3 regions of the Pseudomonas sp. H3_A02 genome follow, and region 1 is predicted to be linked to each of the others. Evidence: predicted binding sites of a transcription regulator. Region 1 holds the regulator's gene; each other region holds the start of a gene.
The links. Region 1 encodes FliA, which starts transcription of late flagellar genes. Its sites were predicted from a motif close to CTAAAGTTTNNNNNNNNNNNGCCGNTAA; they were not measured.

Region 1 (7,033 bases):
GTCGCTGATCAGGTCGCTACCCGCGGCAGCGGCGGCGGGCTTGGCCGGCGTCGGTGCCGAAGCGATGGCCGAATCCAGCGCGTCAACGGCAAAGGTGCCCTTGCCATGCAACTGGTCGAGCAAAGCTTCGAATTCATCATCGGTGATGTCCGAGCTGTCGCCCGCCGCTTTCGGGGCGGCCGGGGCCGCCGGCGGAACGACCGCATCCGGCGCGAACTGGCCCTTGCCGTGAAGCTGGTCGAGCAGCGACTCGAACTCGGCGTCGGTGATTTCATCGCTGGCCGCCCCACCGGCGGCTTGCGCAGCAGGTGCAGCCGGAGCGGCTGGTGCCTCGGCCTGGGCCTTGACGGTATTCAGGGAGTCCAGCAGCTGTTCGAATTCGTTATCGGTGATGTCGCCCGATTCTTCGGCGACCGGCTCTTCAACCACCGCCTCGACAATCGGCGCCGCTTCGTCAGCCGATTGCGGCTCGGCCAGGCGCGATAGCGCGGCAAGCAGCTCGGGGGTGGCAGCCGTGATCGGCGAGCGCTCACGCACTTCACTGAACATGCTGTTGACCGCATCCAGCGCTTCGAGCACCACGTCCATCAGTTCCGAATCCACGCGGCGCTCACCCTTGCGCAGGATATCGAACACGTTTTCGGCAATGTGGCAGCACTCCACCAGCTCGTTGAGCTGGAGGAAGCCGGCGCCTCCTTTTACAGTGTGGAAACCGCGAAAAATTGCATTGAGCAGATCCGCATCATCAGGTCGGCTTTCCAGCTCGACCAGCTGTTCGGACAGTTGCTCTAGAATCTCGCCGGCCTCAACCAGGAAATCCTGAAGGATCTCTTCATCGGCGCCGAAGCTCATTAATGGCTGCTCCTAAAACAGGGCTAAAACTCAGAATCCAAGGCTGGACAGCAAATCGTCCACATCGTCCTGACCGGACATAACGTCTTCTCTTTTATCGGCATGAATTTGCGGACCTTCACCCTGAGAGAGATGTTTTTGTGGATCTTTTTCAGCAAGCATCGCTTCACGGTCGTGTTCGATGCCTGCAAAGCGGTCGACCTGGCTGGCCATCAACACCAGTTTGAGCAGGTTGCTTTCCACTTCGGTGACCAACTGGGTCACACGCTTGATCACCTGGCCGGTCAGGTCTTGATAGTCCTGGGCCAGCAGAATGTCGTTGAGGTTGCTTGCCACGGCGCGGTTCTCGGTGCTGCTGCGCGTCAGGAAACCGTCGACCCGACGGGCCAGCTCCCGAAACTCTTCAGCACCGACTTCGCGACGCATGAACCGGCCCCAGTCGGTGCTCAAGGCCTGGGCTTCTTCACTCAGGCCGTTGACCAGCGGCGTTGCGCTTTCCACCAGGTCCATGGTGCGGTTCGCCGCGGCCTCGGTCAGCTTGACCACATACCCCAGGCGCTCGGTGGCGTCGGTGATCTGCGAGACTTCCTCGGCCTGCGGCATGTGCGGGTCGATCTGGAAATTGACAATCGCGCTGTGCAGTTCACGCGTGAGCTTGCCCACTTCCTGATACAGACCGCGGTCACGGGTCTGGTTGAGCTCATGGATCATTTGAACCGCATCGCCAAAGCGACCTTTTTCAAGGCTGTCGACCAGTTCGCGGGCATGTTTTTTCAGGGTCGATTCGAAATCGCCCATTGAAGATTCGTTGTCCATAGCTCCCCCGTGGCGCCGTTAACCGATGCGTTCGAAGATTTTTTCGATCTTCTCTTTCAACGCCTGGGCCGTGAAGGGTTTGACCACATAGCCGTTTACACCGGCCTGGGCCGCTTCGATGATCTGCTCGCGCTTGGCTTCGGCAGTGACCATCAGCACCGGAAGATGCTTGAGCTTTTCGTCGGCGCGCACATGGCGCAACAAGTCGATACCGGTCATGCCGGGCATGTTCCAGTCAGTCACCAGAAAGTCGATGCTCCCGCTGTTGAGGACCGGAATGGCTGTGACGCCATCATCCGCCTCGACCGTGTTGGTGAACCCAAGGTCACGCAACAGGTTTTTTATGATCCGCCGCATCGTTGAGAAGTCATCAACGATGAGGATTTTCATGTTCTTGTCCAATTCGACCTCCAAGCAGTCTTAAACGCGCCCAGCACCTGGACGCGCCATTTCAATCAATCCGGCACAACACTCGACAACGGTCCGGAGCACAACGGATGGAGACTGGCGCAGTACCTGCCAGGCCAGCCTCGTCGCAGTGTCCCCACACTGCCTGTCAACGCGCTCGCCACTCCCCCAAACGCCCCCGCAAACGGGCCGCGCACTGGCTGTGTAACTGGCTGACCCGCGATTCGCTGACCCCCAGGACCTCACCGATTTCCTTGAGGTTCAGCTCTTCGTCGTAGTACAGCGCCAAGACCAGTCGCTCACGCTCCGGCAAATTGGCAATCGCATCCGCCAGCGCGCTCTGGAAACGTTCATCTTCCAGGTCACGCGATGGCTCCATGTGAGCACTCGCGCCATCCTCGTGCAGCCCTTCGTGTTCGCCGTCCTGCAGCAGGTCGTCGAAACTGAACAGGCGGCTGCCCAAGGTATCGTTCAAAATCCCGTAATAATCATCGAGACTTAACTGGAGTTCGGCAGCAACTTCGTGATCTTTAGCGTCACGCCCGGTTTTCGCTTCAATTGCCCGAATCGCGTCACTGACCATGCGGGTATTGCGGTGCACCGAACGCGGCGCCCAATCGCCCTTGCGGACTTCATCGAGCATCGCCCCGCGAATGCGAATACCGGCATAGGTCTCGAAACTGGCGCCTTTGCTGGCGTCGTATTTGTTCGACACTTCAAGCAGGCCGATCATGCCGGCCTGGATCAAGTCCTCGACCTGGACACTGGCCGGCAACCGCGCCAGCAAGTGGTAGGCGATACGCTTGACCAGTGGCGCATAACGCTCGATCAATTCGTATTGGGCGTCCCGTGCCGATTTTTTGTAGAGATGGTTGTAACCGCTGGCTGTCATAGCACGGGCCCTGCTGTTTGTTGCACAAGACGTTCGACGAAAAACTCCAGATGCCCGCGAGGATTGGCCGGCAATGGCCAGGTATCGACCTTCTGGGCGATCGCCTTGAACGCCAGCGCGCATTTGGAACGTGGAAAGGCTTCATAGACGGCACGTTGCTTCTGGACGGCCTTGCGCACGCTTTCGTCGTAAGGCACCGCGCCGACGTATTGCAGGGCGACGTCCAGGAAGCGATCGGTGACCTTGGTCAACTTGGCGAACAGGTTGCGTCCTTCCTGCGGGCTCTGGGCCATGTTGGCCAGGACGCGGAAGCGGTTCATGCCATAGTCGCGGTTCAGCAGTTTGATCAGGGCGTAGGCGTCGGTGATGGACGTCGGTTCGTCGCAGACCACCAGCAGCACTTCCTGGGCGGCGCGCACGAAACTGACGACCGAGTCGCCAATGCCAGCCGCGGTATCGATCACCAGCACATCGAGGTTGTCGCCGATGTCGCTGAAAGCCTGGATCAGGCCCGCGTGTTGGGCTGGGGTCAGGTGAACCATGCTCTGGGTGCCGGAGGCAGCCGGCACGATACGAATCCCGCCTGGCCCCTGCAACAGCACGTCGCGCAGTTCGCAGCGGCCTTCGATCACGTCCGCCAGGGTGCGTTTGGGGGTAAGCCCCAGCAGCACGTCGACGTTCGCCAGGCCCAGGTCGGCGTCCAGCAGCATGACCCGTCGGCCAAGCTCTGCAAGAGCCAGGGACAAGTTCACTGACACGTTAGTCTTCCCGACGCCACCTTTGCCGCCGGTCACCGCGATCACCTGTACGGGATGCATGCTGCCCATGTTCGTTCTTTACCTTGTCTTCTTAGACGGAGGCCACATTACTGGCTGCGCGTTCGCATAAGGAACAATGCATGGCAGACCATCGATGTAGGTACAAAAAATATTCATGATTACCTCAGCCGACCTGCTTGCTCGGGCTGTGGTAGATGTCAGCGAACATGTCAGCCATGGCTTCTTCGCTGGGTTCTTCCTGCATTTGCACACTCACGGCACGACTGACCAGTTGATGACGGCGCGGCAGATGCAAATCATCCGGGATCCGCGGCCCATCGGTCAGGTAGGCCACCGGCAGTTCATGACCGATCGCCAGGCTCAACACCTCGCCCAGGCTTGCCGTTTCGTCCAGCTTAGTCAGGATGCAGCCGGCCAGTCCGCAGCGTTTGTAGCTGTGGTATGCGGCGGTTAGAACCTGTTTCTGGCTGGTGGTTGCCAACACGAGATAATTTTTTGACTTGATACCGCGTCCGGCCAGGCTTTCGAGCTGCATGCGCAGGGCTGGATCGCTGGCTTGCAGGCCCGCGGTATCGATCAGCACAACGCGTTTGCGCAGCAAAGGCTCCAGCGCCTGGGCCAGGGATTGGCCCGGATCCACATGGGTCACCGACACATTGAGGATCCGGCCCAGGGTCTTGAGTTGTTCCTGGGCACCGATGCGGAAACTGTCCATGCTCACCAGGGCGATGCTCTGGGCGCCGTACTTGAGTACATAACGGGCGGCGAGCTTGGCCAGGGTGGTGGTCTTGCCCATGCCGGCAGGACCGACCATGGCAATCACTCCGCCCTCTTCCAGTGGCTCGACTTCCGGCGTGGAGATCATCCGCGCCAGGTGCGCCAGCAACATGCGCCAAGCCTGGCGCGGTTCTTCGATACCATTGATCAGCGCCAGCAGGTCCCGGGACAACGGGCCGGACAGGCCGATGCGTTGCAGGCGACGCCACAGGTTGGCCTGGGCCGGACGGCTGCCTTGCAGCTGGTTCCAGGCCAGGGAGCCGAGCTGGACTTCCATCAGCTCGCGCAGGCTGTTGAGTTCAAAGCGCATTGAGTCCAGGGCGCGCGGATCGACCCCGCGGACAGGCGCGGCGGGAGCCGGTTCCGGACGACGCGGTTCGGCCTGGGCCTGCTCCATTAGCGGTTCGGCGGCGGTCAAGGGCAGGCCGGCGGTCAGCGGCTGACCGGCGAACAATTGACGATTGGTGCCCGCGGCACCCTCGCCTTCGCTGCTGCGCAGGCTCAGTTCGGCCTGGGCGCTGGCGATGCGCGATTGGGTCTTGCGCAGCTCATCTTCGAGCTCCATGTTCGGAACCCGCGGGGCCAGCGCAGACAGTTTGTAATCCAGGGCCGCCGTCAGCTCGACACCGCCGGCGATACGACGGTTGCCAATGATGGCTGCTTCAGCGCCCAGCTCGTCACGAACCAGTTTCATGGCCTGACGCATGTCGGCGGCGAAAAAACGCTTCACTTGCATAAACCACTACCTCAGCCGTTGGGCCCTACTGTCGCAACGATGGTCACTTGCTTGTTGTCCGGTATTTCCTGGTACGCCAGCACATGCAGCCCCGGGACCGCGAGGCGCCCGAATCGCGAGAGCATCGCGCGAATCGGACCGGCCACCAGCAGGATCACCGGTTGGCCTTGCATCTCTTGCCGCTGGGCTGCTTCGATCAGCGAACGCTGCAGCTTCTCGGCCATGCTTGGCTCCAGCAGGACACCCTCTTCCGAGCCTTGTCCTGCCTTCTGCAGACTATTGAGCAATATCTGTTCCAACCTTGGCTCCAAGGTGATCACAGGCAGCTCAGACTCAGTGCCTACAATGCTTTGGACGATTGCGCGGGACACGCCGACCCGAACCGCAGCCACCAAGGCGGCGGTATCTTGACTCTTGGCGGCGTTGTTGGCGATGGCCTCGGCGATACTGCGTATGTCGCGCACGGGCACTTGTTCGGCCAGCAGCGCCTGCAGCACCTTGAGCAACTGCGACAAGGAAACCACGCCTGGCACCAGCTCTTCGGCCAGCTTCGGCGAGCCTTTGGCCAGTACTTGCAGGAGTTGCTGGACTTCTTCGTGGCCAATCAGCTCACTGGAGTGCTTGTACAGGATCTGGTTCAAGTGGGTCGCCACCACGGTACTGGCGTCCACCACGGTATAACCGAGGGACTGGGCCTGGGCCCGCTGGCTGATTTCGATCCACACCGCTTCCAGGCCGAAAGCCGGATCCTTGGCGGTGATGCCGCTGAGGCTGCCGTAGACCTGGCCGGGGTTGATCGCCAATTCGCGGTCGGGATAGATCTCGGCTTCGGCCAGGATCACCCCCATCAAGGTCAGGCGATAGGCGCTCGGCGCCAGGTCGAGGTTGTCGCGGATATGCACGGTAGGCATCAGGAAGCCCAAGTCCTGGGAGAGCTTCTTGCGCACCCCCTTGATCCGCGCCAGCAACTGCCCACCCTGATTGCGGTCGACCAAGGGAATCAGGCGATAGCCGACTTCCAGGCCGATCATGTCGATCGGGGTCACGTCGTCCCAGCCCAGTTCCTTGGTTTCCATGGCGCGGGCCGGCGACGGCAGCAGTTCCTGCTGGCGCTTGACCTCTTGCAGGGCCTGGACCTTCTGCACGTTCTGCTTCTTCCAGAACCAGTAGGCACCACCGGCTGCCATGGCCGCCATGCTCAGGAAGGAAAAGTGCGGCATCCCCGGCACCAGCCCCATCACCGCCATCAGGCCGGCGGCAACGGCCAGGGCCTTGGGCGAGGCAAACATCTGCCGGCCAATCTGCTTGCCCATGTCTTCGGAGCCCGAAGCACGGGTCACCATGATCGCGGCGGCTGTGGATAACAACAGTGATGGCAATTGCGCCACCAAACCGTCACCGATGGTCAGCAGGGCATAAACCTTGCCGGCATCGCCGAAGGTCAAGCCATGCTGGAAGATACCGACGGCCATGCCGCCGATCAGGTTGATGAACAGGATCAGCAGGCCGGCGATGGCGTCACCGCGCACGAATTTGCTGGCACCGTCCATGGAACCGTAGAACTCGGCCTCTTGGGCCACCTCCAGGCGGCGCAGCTTGGCCTGGCTCTGGTCGATCAGGCCGGCGTTGAGGTCGGCGTCGATCGCCATCTGCTTGCCGGGCATCGCATCGAGGGTGAAACGCGCGCTCACCTCGGAAATCCGCCCGGCGCCCTTGGTCACCACGACGAAGTTGATGATCATCAAAATGGCGAAGACCACGATACCGACCACG
Region 2 (7,033 bases), 3.2 Mb from region 1:
CCGATATCGAGAATGACGATATCGGGCATAAGTTCACGAGCAAGTTGTAACGCATCGACGCCGTTGTCGGTTTCGGCAACGACCTCATAACCATGACGCTCCATCAGCAAACGTACAGCAAGACGAATGACGGGATGATCATCCACGATCAGCACTTTATTCATGGGCAAATCCAACTTCGCTGTTCGAATTTTTAGAGCACGCACAATAGCCTAGTCATTTCTACCTTGGCATGCCGCTCCCCCCTGACCGCTCGCACCGAGAGACAGAACCTACAAGCTATACAGAAAATTCCTACAAATTCCGCGGGGAAAAATGTGTCCTGAATTTTTCACAGAGATGGACTGACCACCTTTAACAATCCGCTACCTCTATGAATAATGCACCCTTTCACCGCGCCACCTGTCTGCGGACCGGCCATCGAAATGCTCTTTACTCATAAAGAGTAACCGAATTATTTACTGTTAAAACGGCCGTACTTCACTTCAGCAATAGGAATTCATATATAAAAGACACTCGGATAGCTGATATTAAATATTAGCGCTCCTGACAGCTGCATCGGCCCCTTATTAACCACCGACACTCTTTTTCAACCTACTCACCGAGCATGAATATTCCATGAGCATTAACCATGAACAAACCTTTGAAAACCATCACCAACCCTATGACCCTTATCGCCATATTCGCAACTTTATCCGAAACTTCCGCGGCGATTTCCCTGCCTTTCCTGGATGACCAGGATCGTGAGTATTACCTTTGGTTCCTGATCAGCTTTCCGTTTTATCTATTGCTGCTTTTTTTCATCACGCTCAACTTCAATTATCGTTCCTTGTATTCACCTTCTGATTTTCGCAAGAGCAAGCACTTCATAAAGACCATGGATGACGCGACCGGCCGGCGTAAACGAATGCTGCGCCGGACAGGCAAGGACCCACGGCTGCTGATATGCCTTCATCGACACAGGCGTGAATCGCCGGACGCCCTTTGTATCTTATGCAGCCAATCCCAGCGTTTGATCGAGACTTGTCGATCGGAGCATTTGAAGCACGTCGGCATCGTCGTGTACGTCATCTACAACCAGGCAGACCTTGCAGCCCACGGGCAGGATGAATGAGCCATCAGGTACAACGCTGCGGCACGCGTAAAAAGGGGGTAAAAAAAAACGGCCTGCTCAAGGCAGGCCGTTTTTTTTATAGCCAGGATCAGAACAGCTTGCGACCCTTGTTCGCCGCGATGCGCATGCGCAGGGCGTTGAGCTTGATGAAGCCGGCCGCGTCGGCCTGGTTGTAGGCACCGCCGTCTTCTTCGAAGGTCGCGATGTTGGCATCGAACAGCGACTCGTCGGACTTACGCCCGGTGACGATCACGTTGCCCTTGTACAGCTTCAGGCGTACCACGCCATTCACATGAGCCTGGGAGGCGTCGATCATTTGCTGCAGCATCAGACGCTCAGGGCTCCACCAGTAGCCGGTGTAGATCAGGCTGGCGTACTTGGGCATCAACTCGTCCTTGAGGTGGGCCACTTCGCGGTCCAGGGTGATCGATTCGATCGCCCGGTGGGCGCGCAGCATGATGGTGCCCCCCGGGGTTTCATAGCAGCCGCGGGACTTCATGCCGACATAACGGTTCTCGACGATGTCCAGGCGACCGATGCCGTGTTCGCCGCCGATGCGGTTCAGGGTCGCCAGCACGGTGGCCGGGCTCATTTCCACGCCGTCCAGCGCGACGATATCGCCATTGCGATAGGTCAGCTCCAGGTATTGCGGGGTGTCTGGGGCCTTCTCCGGGGAGACGGTCCAACGCCACATGTCTTCTTCGTGCTCGGTCCAGGTGTCTTCCAGCACGCCACCTTCATAGGAGATGTGCAGCAGGTTGGCATCCATCGAGTACGGGGATTTCTTCTTGCCGTGGCGCTCGATCGGGATCGCGTGCTTCTCGGCGTAGTCCATCAGTTTTTCACGGGACAACAGGTCCCATTCACGCCACGGTGCAATGACTTTCACGCCCGGCTTGAGGGCGTAGGCGCCCAGCTCGAAACGCACCTGGTCGTTGCCTTTGCCGGTGGCGCCGTGGGAAATGGCGTCAGCGCCGGTTTCGTTGGCGATTTCGATCAGGCGCTTGGCGATCAACGGACGGGCGATGGACGTACCCAGCAGGTACTCGCCTTCATAAACGGTGTTGGCGCGGAACATCGGGAACACGAAGTCGCGGACGAACTCTTCGCGCAGGTCATCGATGTAGATCTCTTTGACGCCCATGGCCTGAGCCTTGGCGCGTGCAGGTTCGACTTCTTCGCCCTGCCCCAGGTCTGCGGTGAAGGTCACCACTTCGCAGTTATAAGTGTCCTGCAGCCACTTGAGGATCACCGAAGTGTCCAGGCCGCCGGAATACGCCAGAACGACCTTGTTTACGTCCGCCATGCCATCACTCCACGGGTTGTACGGAAAGCCGGGAAGTCTAACGTCCAGCGCGGATAATTTACAGGGGCGCGACAGCTTATGACGACGAAGCGACAGATTATGTCGAGCGCGCGACGACCAATCCGGCTCAGGACGTCCGCGCAGCGGTGGAAGCGGGTGTGGAGATCGGTGCCTTGGCCGGCGCGGCAGTCGGCGCCGGGACCTTGGCTGGAGCCGCAGCGGGCGCTGGCTGCGGTGCTGGTGCCGGAGCTTCACCCGGCGCCCCACGCTCCAGGCGCACGACCACGCGACGGTTCTTGGCCCGGTTGGCGGCGTTGGTATTGGACACCAGGGGATAACGCTCGCCATGGAACCGCAGTGTGATCTGTGACTCCTGAAAACCATTGGCCTTGAAGAAGTCCTGGACCGCCAGGGCCCGGCGGCGCGACAGCTCACGGTTGGTCAGGCGGTTGCCGCTATTGTCAGAGTGACCGTCGAGCTCGACACGATTGACGCTCGGGTCGGCCTTGATGAAGTCGAGCATCACCTGCAACTGGGCCTTGGCCTGAGCATCGAGCTCGACCCCTTCGCCGGGGAAACCGATTTGAGTTTGCTTAATCTGCTCGAAATTCTTTGGTAACAGTTTCGCCACGCAGCCTTGATAGTCACTAAAGGCCTTATTGAAGCGCACCGGCAACAATCGGACTTCCGAAACCCGTCCATCCTCGGTGTTACGCCGCACCACAGGGCTGCGACCCTCCATCAGCCCACTGATCAAGCGCCCGGCCTGAACCTGGGAGCTGTTGAACAACACGTCGCCACTGCCGATCCTGACCGACCCCAGGTTAATGTCGCCGCGCCCCGGTTGCCACGGTGCGGCGGCCGCCAACAACGTGGCAGAACCGCCGCCCAGCATCGGGTTATGGCTCTTGAGGCGGAAAGTGGCCTGTTCGCCCGCCCGGCGCACGAATTCGCCGCTGCCGAAATCGGTGATCGGCTGGCTCAGCCGGCACTCGAACTTGTCGCCTTCGACCGTCCACTCAATGCTCTCCAGACGGGTCTGGAAAGTGAGCGCCATGGCGGGAAGGCTGGCAAACACACTGAGCAAGGCTAGATAACGCTGGCGCACGGGAGGCTCCACTGACTTTTATACAAAGATCGACGCATGCTTGAGGGCATGACGCCTGTCCGGGGCACTGCACGGATTCGTGGCACACCTGTAGGAGCTATCGGTAAGTTGTGGCAGAACTTGATAGCGGGTGCCTGAATCGGTCTTTTCCGGTAGCATTCCCCAGAGTTTGACCCGCCTGGAAGCCCCCCAATGTCCGACCGCCTGACCCTGCTGCGTCCCGACGACTGGCATATTCATCTTCGCGATGGTGCTGTGTTGACCCATACCGTCGCCGATGTCGCGCGCACCTTCGGGCGCGCAATCATCATGCCTAACCTGGTTCCGCCCGTGCGCAACGCCGCCGAAGCCGATGGCTATCGCCAGCGGATCCTCGCCGCGCGCCCGGCTGGCAGCCGCTTCGAACCGCTGATGGTGCTTTACCTCACCGACCGCACCCAGCCCGAAGAGATTCGCGACGCCAAGGCCAGCGGTTTTGTCCATGCTGCCAAGCTGTACCCCGCCGGCGCGACCACCAACTCCGATTCCGGTGTCACCAGCATCGACAAGATTTTCCCGGCGCTGGAGGCCATGGCCGAAGTCGGCATGCCGTTGTTGATCCATGGTGAAGTCACCCGGGGCGACGTCGACGTGTTCGACCGCGAGAAGATCTTCATCGACGAGCACATGCGCCGCGTCGTGGAACGTTTCCCGACCCTCAAGGTGGTGTTCGAACACATCACCACCGGCGATGCCGTGCAGTTCGTCAACGAGGCCCCGGCCAACGTCGGCGCGACCATCACCGCCCATCACCTGCTGTACAACCGCAACCACATGCTGGTGGGCGGGATCCGGCCGCACTTCTATTGCCTGCCGATCCTCAAGCGCAATACCCATCAGGAAGCCTTGCTGGACGCCGCAACCAGCGGTAGCGCCAAGTTTTTCCTCGGCACCGACTCGGCGCCCCACGCCCAGCACGCCAAGGAAGCGGCCTGCGGTTGCGCCGGCTGCTACACCGCCTATGCCGCCATCGAGATGTACGCCGAGGCGTTCGAGCAGCGCGACGCGCTGGACAAGCTCGAAGGCTTCGCCAGCCTGCACGGCCCGAGTTTCTATGGCCTGCCGGTGAACACCGATCGTATTACCCTGGTCCGTGACGAATGGACCGCCCCCGTCAGCCTGCCCTTCGGCGAGCAGACCGTCATCCCGCTGCGCGCCGGTGAAAAACTGCGCTGGCGCCTGCTGGAGGAAAACGCGTGAGTGAAGATCATTTCGACGACGAACTGGACGGCAACGGTGGTTCGGGCGGTGCCCGTCACCCCATGGCCGCGCGGTTCCGTGGCTACCTGCCGGTGGTCGTCGATGTAGAAACCGGTGGTTTCAATTCCGCCACCGACGCCTTGCTGGAAATCGCCGCGACCACCATCGGCATGGACGAAAAAGGCTTTGTGTTCCCTGACCACACCTATTTCTTCCGGGTCGAACCGTTCGAAGGCGCCAACGTCGAAGCCGCAGCCCTGGAATTCACCGGGATCAAGCTCGATCACCCGTTGCGCATGGCGGTCAGCGAAGAAACGGCCCTGACCGACATCTTCCGTGGCGTGCGCAAGGCGCTCAAGGCCAACGGTTGCAAGCGGGCGATCCTGGTTGGACACAACAGCAGCTTCGACCTGGGCTTCCTCAACGCCGCCGTCGCGCGCCTGGACATGAAGCGCAACCCGTTCCACCCGTTCTCCAGCTTCGACACCGCGACCCTGGCTGGCCTGGCGTATGGCCAGACCGTCCTGGCCAAGGCGTGCCAGGCGGCCGACATCGATTTCGATGGCCGTGAAGCCCACTCGGCCCGCTACGACACCGAGAAGACCGCCGAGCTGTTCTGCGGCATCGTCAACCGGTGGAAAGAGATGGGCGGCTGGCAGGATTTCGACGACTAAAGAGCAGAGCCATTGTGGCGGCGCCACTCTGTGGGAGCAAAGCTTGCTCGCGACACAGGCGACTGTTTTTTTGGAAGACCGCATCGCCGCCATCGCGGGCAAGCCTTGCTCCCACAGATAAATCCCCTCGCCACAGGGTGCTGTGTTTCAGCAGATGATCTGCTTGAAACACCCATAAAAAAACCGGCCCATCGAGGGCCGGTTTTTTTTATGCCTGGGTGCGCTTACAGCTTGTCGCCGTTCTCGCTCAGGTAAGCAGCCACGCCTTCAGGCGATGCGTTCATGCCCTTGTCGCCTTTTTTCCAGTTGGCCGGGCAGACTTCGCCGTGCTCTTCGTGGAATTGCAGCGCGTCGACCAGACGGATCAGCTCTTCCATGTTACGGCCCAGCGGCAGGTCGTTGATGATCTGCGAACGGACAACGCCCTTGTCGTCGATCAGGAACGCGCCACGGAAGGCCACGCCGCCTTCGGACTCAACGTCATAGGCCTTGGCGATTTCGTGCTTCATGTCGGCAGCCATGGTGTATTTCACCTGACCGATACCGCCATTGTTGATCGGGGTGTTGCGCCAGGCGTTGTGAGTGAAGTGCGAGTCGATCGAAACAGCAACCACTTCAACGTTGCGCGCCTTGAAATCATCCATGCGGTGATCCAGTGCGATCAGCTCGGACGGGCAGACGAAGGTGAAGTCCAGCGGATAGAAGAACACCAGGCCGTATTTGCCTTTGATGGCCGAGGACAGGGTGAAGCTGTCGACGATTTCGCCGTTGCCGAGGACGGCTGGAACGGTAAAGTCTGGGGCTTGTTTGCCTACGAGTACGCTCATTGGATATCTCCTGATGTAATAGCGTGAAAACAAGGTCCGGGCCAGCCTGCCACCCTCAGGCGACAGCCCTGTGACACGAACCCGCTTGCAAGGGCCGACCATCATACACCGCGGATTTGGGCTGTCTTCAACCGTTTTTCGGTGGTATCGAAAATTCCCCGCCCCGCTACGTTCCACCTTCGTTATCTGGAAAGAAACCGTTCGTCAGCCTGGCATCGCTCTGGCGCAAGACGTTGAGAAACCACTTTGACAATCATTCTCGTTAACATTAAGATCCGTCTCAATTGAGTCACAACCAGCGACGGTTCTCACTTATGTATGTATGCCTCTGCACTGGCGTCACCGACGGACAAATCCGCGAAGCGATCTATGAAGGTTGCTGCAGCTATCGCGAAGTCCGCCAGGCCACCGGCGTAGCCAGCCAATGCGGCAAATGTGCCTGCCTGGCCAAGGAAGTGGTGCGTGAAACCCTCGCCAAAGTGCAAACGGCACAGGCCTCGATCCCCTACCCGGTAGAATTTACGGCCGCGTAAAGACAGCTTTTCAAGGAACCGGACTCAATGTCCGGTTTTTTTATGCCTGTAAATCAAATGCTTAGCTTACAGACGCGGAACACAAACATTCTTATTCCGATTAATTTTCATTTATTATTCAATAACTTAGGTTTGACACCGATAAATACGCGGCTCAAACTCCGCCCTATACACAGCTATTACAGGGCAGGCCTCATCATGAAAGGCGACATTACAGTCATCCAGCATCTCA
Region 3 (7,033 bases), 1.2 Mb from region 1:
CAGCTCGCGCTTGGGTGGCGTCACCAGCCCGGCCCAGACGGTTTCGATGGAGGCCACGATCATCGCGCCCACCAGCACCACGGCCATCGGCCCGCGCTCGGTGTCGAAAATGCACGCCACGCGCTCGTTGCGGGCGAACAGTTCTGGAACGTTTTCAGCGGTGGTCTGGTTGACCGAGAAAATCCGTCCGGGGATGTAGACCATCTCCCGCAGGGTGCCGGCCAATGGCATGTGCACGCGGTGGTAGTCCTTGGGGGACAGGTAGATGGTGGCGAAATCGCCGCCCATGAACGGCGCTGCGTTGGCCGCGTCACCGCCCAGCAGCTCCAGCACGCTGAAACTGTGGCCCTTGGCCTGGAACACCCGGCCGTGCTCGATCGGGCCGAGCTGGCTGACGGCACCGTCGGCGGGGCTGAGGATCGCGCCCGGGGTCTCGTCCAGTGGGCGGGCGCCGTCTTTCAGGGCGCGGGTGAAGAAGGCGTTGAAGTGCTCATACGCTGTCAGGTCTTCCACCAAGGCCTGGGACATGTCCACTTGATAGCGCTTGGCAAACCACGCGGTGAACGCGTTCTTGAACCAGCGCACGCGGCATTCGGCAATGCAACCGGCCAACCGCGACAACAGGTGGTGGGGCAGCAGGTATTGAGTGAGGATGAACAAACGGTTTTTCATTAACTGTCCTTAAGAACCTTCAAAGCTCGATGGGCGTGTCGGGATGGTTGCCCCATTCGCCCCAGGAACCGGCATAGCCTTTGACCCGTGGATAACCGAGCGCCTTGGCCACCAGGTAGGTGAAGCCAGAGCGGTGGTGAGTCTGGCAGTGGGTGATGATTTCTTTGTCAGGCGTGATGCCCAATTGTTCAAGGATTTGCGCCATGTCCTTACGGATGCGCAGGTTGCGCGCCGGGTCCATGCCGGCCGTCCATTCGAAATTGACCGCGCCGGGAATGTGTCCGCCCCGGGCCGCGACGACTTTCTCGCCGGAGTATTCCAGCGGGCCGCGAGCGTCCCAGATGGCCAGGTCGGCGGCACCGAGACGGCTTTGCAGGTATTCGCGGGTGGCGGTGGGGGCTTCGTGCAGCGTCAGGCTGACCGGGTCGGCGACGGGGGCAGGGACGTCGATGGACACCGGCAGGCCTTCGTTCAGCCACGACAGCAAGCCACCGTCGAGGTAGTGGTAGTTCGAGTGGCCGATCACGTCCAGCAGCCAGATAAACCGCCCGGCCCAGCCGCCGCCTTCATCGTCATAGACCACATAGACCGCATCCGGGTGGTGCCCGAGTTCGCCGAACAGGGCTTCCAGGTCGGCCTTCGCCGGCAGCAGGCCCGGCGCCGGTGGCTGGCCGAGCTGGGTGCGCTTGGGGTCGACGAAGCGTGCGCCGGGGATATGCCCGGTGCTGTAGCGGGCGGCGCTGGTCAGATCCACCAGAATCAGTTCGCGGGCGTCGAGGCGCGGCAGCAGTTCGGTCGGTTCGATCACCAGCGGCAAGCCAGAGAAGTCAGGCATGTGAGGTCTCCAGGGGCGCAAAGGGAAAGGATTGTAGCAAGTTCAGCGGCCGCGGTTGGTAAAGGTATGCAGGGCCCTTTCGATGCATTGCACGGTTTTGCCGAAGGCTTGCACGGTGATATCCGAGAACGGCCCGCCGCCCTGGTCCACCGCCACCAGCATGATCACCCGGCCATTGCAGGTCAGTGAGCGCAACAGCAGGTGTTCACCGCGGAACAGGCTGCGCAGGCCCGGCGGCAGCAGCGCCGAAAACTGCGCGTTGTTGTCCGGGTTCAGGCGCACCTGGGCCTGCTGGGCCAGCAACCGTTGCAGTATTTTGCTCTGGCTGATGGTAAAGCTCATGGCCGCGGCTTCCTTGGGTAAACCGGCGGTCTGGTGTACGCGTACGCTGGTCTGGCTGCGGTCGGCCATCAGGATCATCACCCGGCGCATGCCACAGGCTACCAGGACGTCCCGCGCCGAAGTCGTCAGGTGCATGGCATTGCGGAAGGGGCTCGGCTCCACCAGCATGGCGGAGCATTGCTTGCGCCACTGGCTCAGGTCTTGGGCGCTGGGCGGGGCGGCGGGCAGCAAGCCGGGGTGGATACGGCGGCTGCCCGCAGGCCAGATCAGCGCTACGGCCGGGTGCCAGAGGTCCGGCATGGCGTGATGATGGGCACTGTTGACCGCTTGTTGGTGCAGCTGTTGCTGGACCTCATCCATCGACATCTGCAGATACAAACTGGTGAGGTACTGCCAGCGGGTGATAGCGGGGCTGTCCCAGGCCTGTTGTGCGGCCAGTGCCAGACCGTTGGCCAGCAACACGGTGTTGGCCGGCTGGTTGAGCCAGCGGCGCAGGGTCGGGTCGTCGTCCAGGCGATTCTGCTGGCGTAGCGGGTGTTCGCTGTCCCGGGCGATGCGCAGGACTTTCACCAGCTCGCGGCGTTCATTGAGCAGCAGGCGATAACCTTGCGCCACCCAGATGGGCAAGCGCCAGGTCTCCACCAGCGCCAGGCAGATTTCCATCAGGCTGACGCCGAACAGCTCGCGCTCTACCTTGTGTGCGGGCTCGCCTTTATGGACGACCCGCAATTCCCATTCCCCAAGCAATCGCGGGTGGGTCAGGGCCAGGGGCCAGAGCGGCGACAGGAACAACAGGCTGCCCCAGTGTATGTCTTGCCACAGCCGTGCCAGGCGGCTGGCAAAAAAACCATTGGCCTGTTGCGTGGCGTGCTGGCTGATCAATTGCAGTTGGCGCAAGGCGAGGGGGATTTCGGGCCCGGGCAACGACGGCAGGCGGGCGAGCAGTTCCTCGGTACGCTTGAGGCCGAGGCGGTTGATGGCCACTTCGAGGTTTTCCGCAGGTTCAGCGAGGCTGCCATGGGTGTGATGGTTGGCTTCGCGGATGACGCTCAGGGCCAGGGCGGGACTGTCTTGCATCAGGTCGGCGATGTCGCGCAACGAGCGGCGGCTGTCGGCGAGGGCCTTGCAGACCAAGTCGTGGCTGGCCTGGGGTACCGGCAGATGCACGCCGTTGAGCAGTTTTACCCAGCCGTCGAGGGTGGTCGGTCGGGGCGTTGGAACCTTGGTTTCGTTAGTCATGGCTGGACGTGATCATCGTATGAATTCTCTACGCCCGGAACGGGGCAAATTGGCTTTTCGCCAGAACAGCCTATAGTCTGGCGCAGTTTTGCCGATAAGTAGAAGAAGAGATTTTTCAGCTTCCGAATATGACCTTGAACCCGACTTAAATAAGTACTTTCTATCTATGGCTAAAATTATCGGCATCATTGTCGTGTTCGCGAGCGTACTCGGCGGATACGTGCTCTCCCATGGCAAGATTGCCGCCCTGATCCAGCCCTTCGAGGTACTGATCATCGGTGGCGCGGCCCTCGGTGCATTTTTGCAGGCCAACCCTGGCTATATGACGATGCACGTGCTCAAGAAATCCCTGAGCATGTTCAGTTCGCGCTTCAGCCACACCTTCTACCTCGAGGTGCTGGGGCTGATCTACGAGATCCTCAACAAGAGTCGCCGCGAAGGCATGATGGCGATCGAGGGCGATATCGAAGACGCCGCCGCCAGCCCGATTTTCGCCAAGTATCCCTCGGTGCTGAAGGATGAACGCATGACGGCGTTCATCTGTGATTACCTGCGCATCATGTCGTCCGGCAACATGGCGCCCCATGAGCTCGAAGGCCTGTTCGACATGGAGCTGTACAGCCTCAAGGAAGACCTGGAGCACCCGTCCCACGCGGTCAACGGCATCGCCGACGGCATGCCTGGCTTTGGTATCGTCGCGGCAGTATTGGGGATCGTGGTGACCATGGCCTCCCTGGGCGATGGCGACCAGAAATCCATCGGCCTGCACGTCGGTGCGGCACTGGTGGGTACCTTCTTCGGTATTTTGGCCGCGTACGGTTTCTTCGGTCCGCTGGCCCATTCCCTGGCCCATGATGCCAAGGAAGAACTCAACGTCTACGAAGCCATCAAGGCGTCCCTGGTGGCTTCGGCGTCGGGCATGCCGCCATCGCTGGCGGTGGAGTTCGGTCGCAAGGTCCTGTACCCGGCGCACCGTCCAAGCTTCGCCGAATTGGAACAAGCGGTTCGCGGTCGTTAAGTTATGGAAAATAATCAACCGATCATCGTCAAGCGCGTCAAGCGCATAGCCGGCGGGCACCATGGAGGTGCTTGGAAAATTGCCTTCGCCGACTTCGCGACGGCGATGATGGCGTTCTTCTTGGTGCTGTGGCTGCTGTCCACGGCAACCCCGGAACAGAAGATCGCCATCGCCGGTTACTTCAAGGACCCGGTCGGCTTTTCCGAAAGCGGCACACCCTACATCATTGACCTGGGCGGCTCGCCGACCCTGGCGCCGGAAAACACCCTCAACCCCGAGGTCAAGTCCCAGCCCCAGCCCGACAAGGTGACGGTGGATTCCGAGCAGGTCGAAGGCATGGCCGAACAGGTCGAGCGCGAGCGCCTGGAGTTGCTGTTGCAGGAATTGCAGAACAAAGTTGAAGAAAATCCGCAACTGCAGAAATTCAAGGACCAGATCCTGTTCGAGATCACGCCGAATGGCCTGCGCATCCAGATCATGGACGCTGATAACCGGCCGATGTTCGACTCTGGCAGCGCGCGCCTGAAACCGTATTTCGAAGACATCCTGCTGGCCATGGCCGACACCATCAAGGCGGTGCCGAACAAGATCAGTATCAGCGGTCACACCGATGCCAAGCCTTACGTTGGCAAAGGCGATTTCGGTAACTGGGAATTGTCGGCCAACCGCGCCAACGCGGCCCGTCGCGCCCTGGTGGCCGGTAGTTATCCGGACGAGCAGGTGGCACGGGTGGTCGGCTATGCGTCTTCGGCGCTGTTCGACCGCAAGGATCCGCTCAACCCGGTCAATCGGCGTATCGATATCGTGGTGTTGACCAAGAAGGCGCAGAAAGCGATCGAGGGCTCACAAACCGACGATCCGGCGCCCGATCCTGCCCCGGGCGAGGGCGCGCCGGGTGAAGTGCCTGCTTCGCCCGCTACACCTGGCGCGGCGGTCGATCCGAACGCGTTGCCGGCGGACCAGCAACCCGTGCCGGCCCATGAACTGCGCGAGCGGCTGAACCTGTTCGACGACGCCGCGCCGAAGCCGGCTGAGCCGCCGGCGCAGTGACCTGAGAGCCGATACAGACCTGTGGGAGCAAGGCTTGCCCGCGATGAAGGCGATGCGGTCTTTCGGAGACCGAGGTGCCTGTTTCGCGAGCAAGCTTTGCTCCCACGGATCCCCTCGCCACAAAGGTGTCCTGCCGGGTCAGTAACTGCTTTCCGGCAAACTGGCGATGATCGAGCGGTAGCTGTTCATCCGTTGTTGATGCACGCGACCTTCTTCCAGGGCCTTGAGCAGGGCGCAACCGGGTTCGCGGTCGTGCTTGCAGTCGCGGAAGCGGCAGGTGCCGATCAGCTCGTTGAACTCGATGAACCCAGCCTCGACATCGGCCCGGCTGACGTGGCCCAGGCCGAATTCGCGGATACCTGGCGAGTCGATCAATTCACCGCCGCCCGGGAAGTGGAACAGTCGTGCGGTGGTGGTGGTGTGGGTGCCCTGGCCGGACAGCTCGGACAACGGTCCGACGCGGGTCTCGACTTCCGGCAGCAGGCTGTTGACCAGCGAAGACTTGCCGACGCCGGACTGGCCGACGAACACGCTAATGCGCCCGTCCAGCTGCCGTTGCAATTGTTCCATGCCGTTGCCGTGATGGGCCGAGACTTCCAGCACCGGGTAACCCAAATCCCGATAGACCGACAGCAGGGCGTTCAGCGCCGGGGCGTTGTGTTCGTCGATCAGGTCGAACTTGTTGAGCAGCAACAGCGGACGGATGCCGGCGTGTTCGGCCGCCACCAGGTAGCGGTCGATCAGGTTGGCGTGGGGCTCGGGCAATGGCGCGAACACGATGACGATCATGTCGACGTTGGCGGCCACGGGCTTGAGCTGGCCCCGGCTGTCCGGACGGCAAAGCTCGGTGTGGCGCGGCAACTGCGCGACGATCACGCCGATGCCCTGGTTGCCAGCACGCCAGACCACCTGGTCGCCCGTCACCAGCGCCGGCAGGTTGGCGCGCAAGTGGCAGCGGAACACCTGGCCGGCCAGTTCGCCTTCCCGGGCCTCGACCTCGACCTGCACACCGAAGTGGGCGATCACCAGTCCGGTCTGTTCAGGGCCCAGGTCGCCGCCCTCCAGGGCTTCGACAGCACTGGATTCGCGTTTGGCGGCGCGGGCGGCGCGCTCGCCCTGGATCTTTTCGATGCGCCAGTTCTGACGACGATTGAGTTGGCGTTTGGCCATGGGTGTTCCGTATGAAGAAATGCAGCGAATAGGGTAAAACGGCGGCGAGTTTAGCACGCCCAAGGGCCTGCCTAAGCTAAACTGCGTGGCTACGCCGAGGAGCTTCCCTATGCAAAACCCGCAGAACCTGATCTGGATCGACCTGGAAATGACCGGTCTGAACCCAGACACCGACGTCATCATCGAAATGGCCACCATTGTCACCGACAGCGACCTCAATACCCTGGCCGAAGGCCCGGTGATCGCGATCCATCACAGCGACGAGATCCTCGCCGGCATGGACGAGTGGAACACCCGCCAGCACGGCGGCTCGGGCCTGACCCAGCGGGTGCGTGAGAGCAAGATCAGCATGGCCGAGGCCGAAGCCCAGACCCTCGCTTTCCTGGAACAGTGGGTGCCCAAGGGCAAGTCGCCGATCTGTGGCAACAGTATCTGCCAGGATCGGCGCTTCCTTTATACCCACATGAAATCCCTGGAAAGCTACTTCCACTACCGCAACCTGGACGTCTCCACCCTCAAGGAACTGGCCGCCCGTTGGGCGCCAGAAGTGCGCGACAGCTTCCAGAAGGGCAGCACCCACCTGGCCCTGGACGACATCCGCGAGTCCATTGCCGAGTTGCAGCACTACCGTAAGCACTTCATCAAGTTCTGATTCCAGCGCACGGCGTTCTTGTAGCTTGTGGTTTTGTGGGAGCAAAGCTTGCTCG

Region 2: AB4N80_RS12065 (flagellar protein MotY) is a predicted target of FliA. The motif match lies at 3,626-3,653, and genes of this name have one in related genera.
Region 3: motA (flagellar motor stator protein MotA) is a predicted target of FliA. The motif match lies at 3,159-3,186, and genes of this name have one in related genera.

What each region holds. Positions count from the first base shown of each region.
Region 1 covers NZ_CP162807.1:5,969,859-5,976,891, forward strand. Annotated here, with positions in the region: gene AB4N80_RS26190 (chemotaxis protein CheA) at 1-852, opposite strand, end outside; gene AB4N80_RS26195 (protein phosphatase CheZ) at 883-1,668, opposite strand; gene AB4N80_RS26200 (chemotaxis response regulator CheY) at 1,687-2,058, opposite strand; gene fliA (RNA polymerase sigma factor FliA) at 2,225-2,968, opposite strand; gene fleN (flagellar synthesis regulator FleN) at 2,965-3,795, opposite strand; gene flhF (flagellar biosynthesis protein FlhF) at 3,911-5,260, opposite strand; gene flhA (flagellar biosynthesis protein FlhA) at 5,272-7,033, opposite strand, start outside.
Region 2 covers NZ_CP162807.1:2,737,974-2,745,006, reverse strand. Annotated here, with positions in the region: gene AB4N80_RS12080 (response regulator transcription factor) at 1-164, opposite strand, end outside; partial or broken gene AB4N80_RS12075 (hypothetical protein) at 632-922, shown strand; gene AB4N80_RS12070 (argininosuccinate synthase) at 1,203-2,420, opposite strand; gene AB4N80_RS12065 (flagellar protein MotY) at 2,548-3,528, opposite strand; gene pyrC (dihydroorotase) at 3,721-4,767, shown strand; gene rnt (ribonuclease T) at 4,764-5,441, shown strand; gene AB4N80_RS12050 (peroxiredoxin) at 5,666-6,268, opposite strand; gene AB4N80_RS12045 (bacterioferritin-associated ferredoxin) at 6,583-6,801, shown strand; gene bfr (bacterioferritin) at 7,000-7,033, shown strand, end outside.
Region 3 covers NZ_CP162807.1:566,001-573,033, reverse strand. Annotated here, with positions in the region: gene asd (archaetidylserine decarboxylase) at 1-672, opposite strand, end outside; gene AB4N80_RS02405 (rhodanese-like domain-containing protein) at 692-1,507, opposite strand; gene AB4N80_RS02400 (HDOD domain-containing protein) at 1,550-3,088, opposite strand; gene motA (flagellar motor stator protein MotA) at 3,255-4,106, shown strand; gene motB (flagellar motor protein MotB) at 4,110-5,156, shown strand; gene rsgA (small ribosomal subunit biogenesis GTPase RsgA) at 5,295-6,326, opposite strand; gene orn (oligoribonuclease) at 6,436-6,978, shown strand.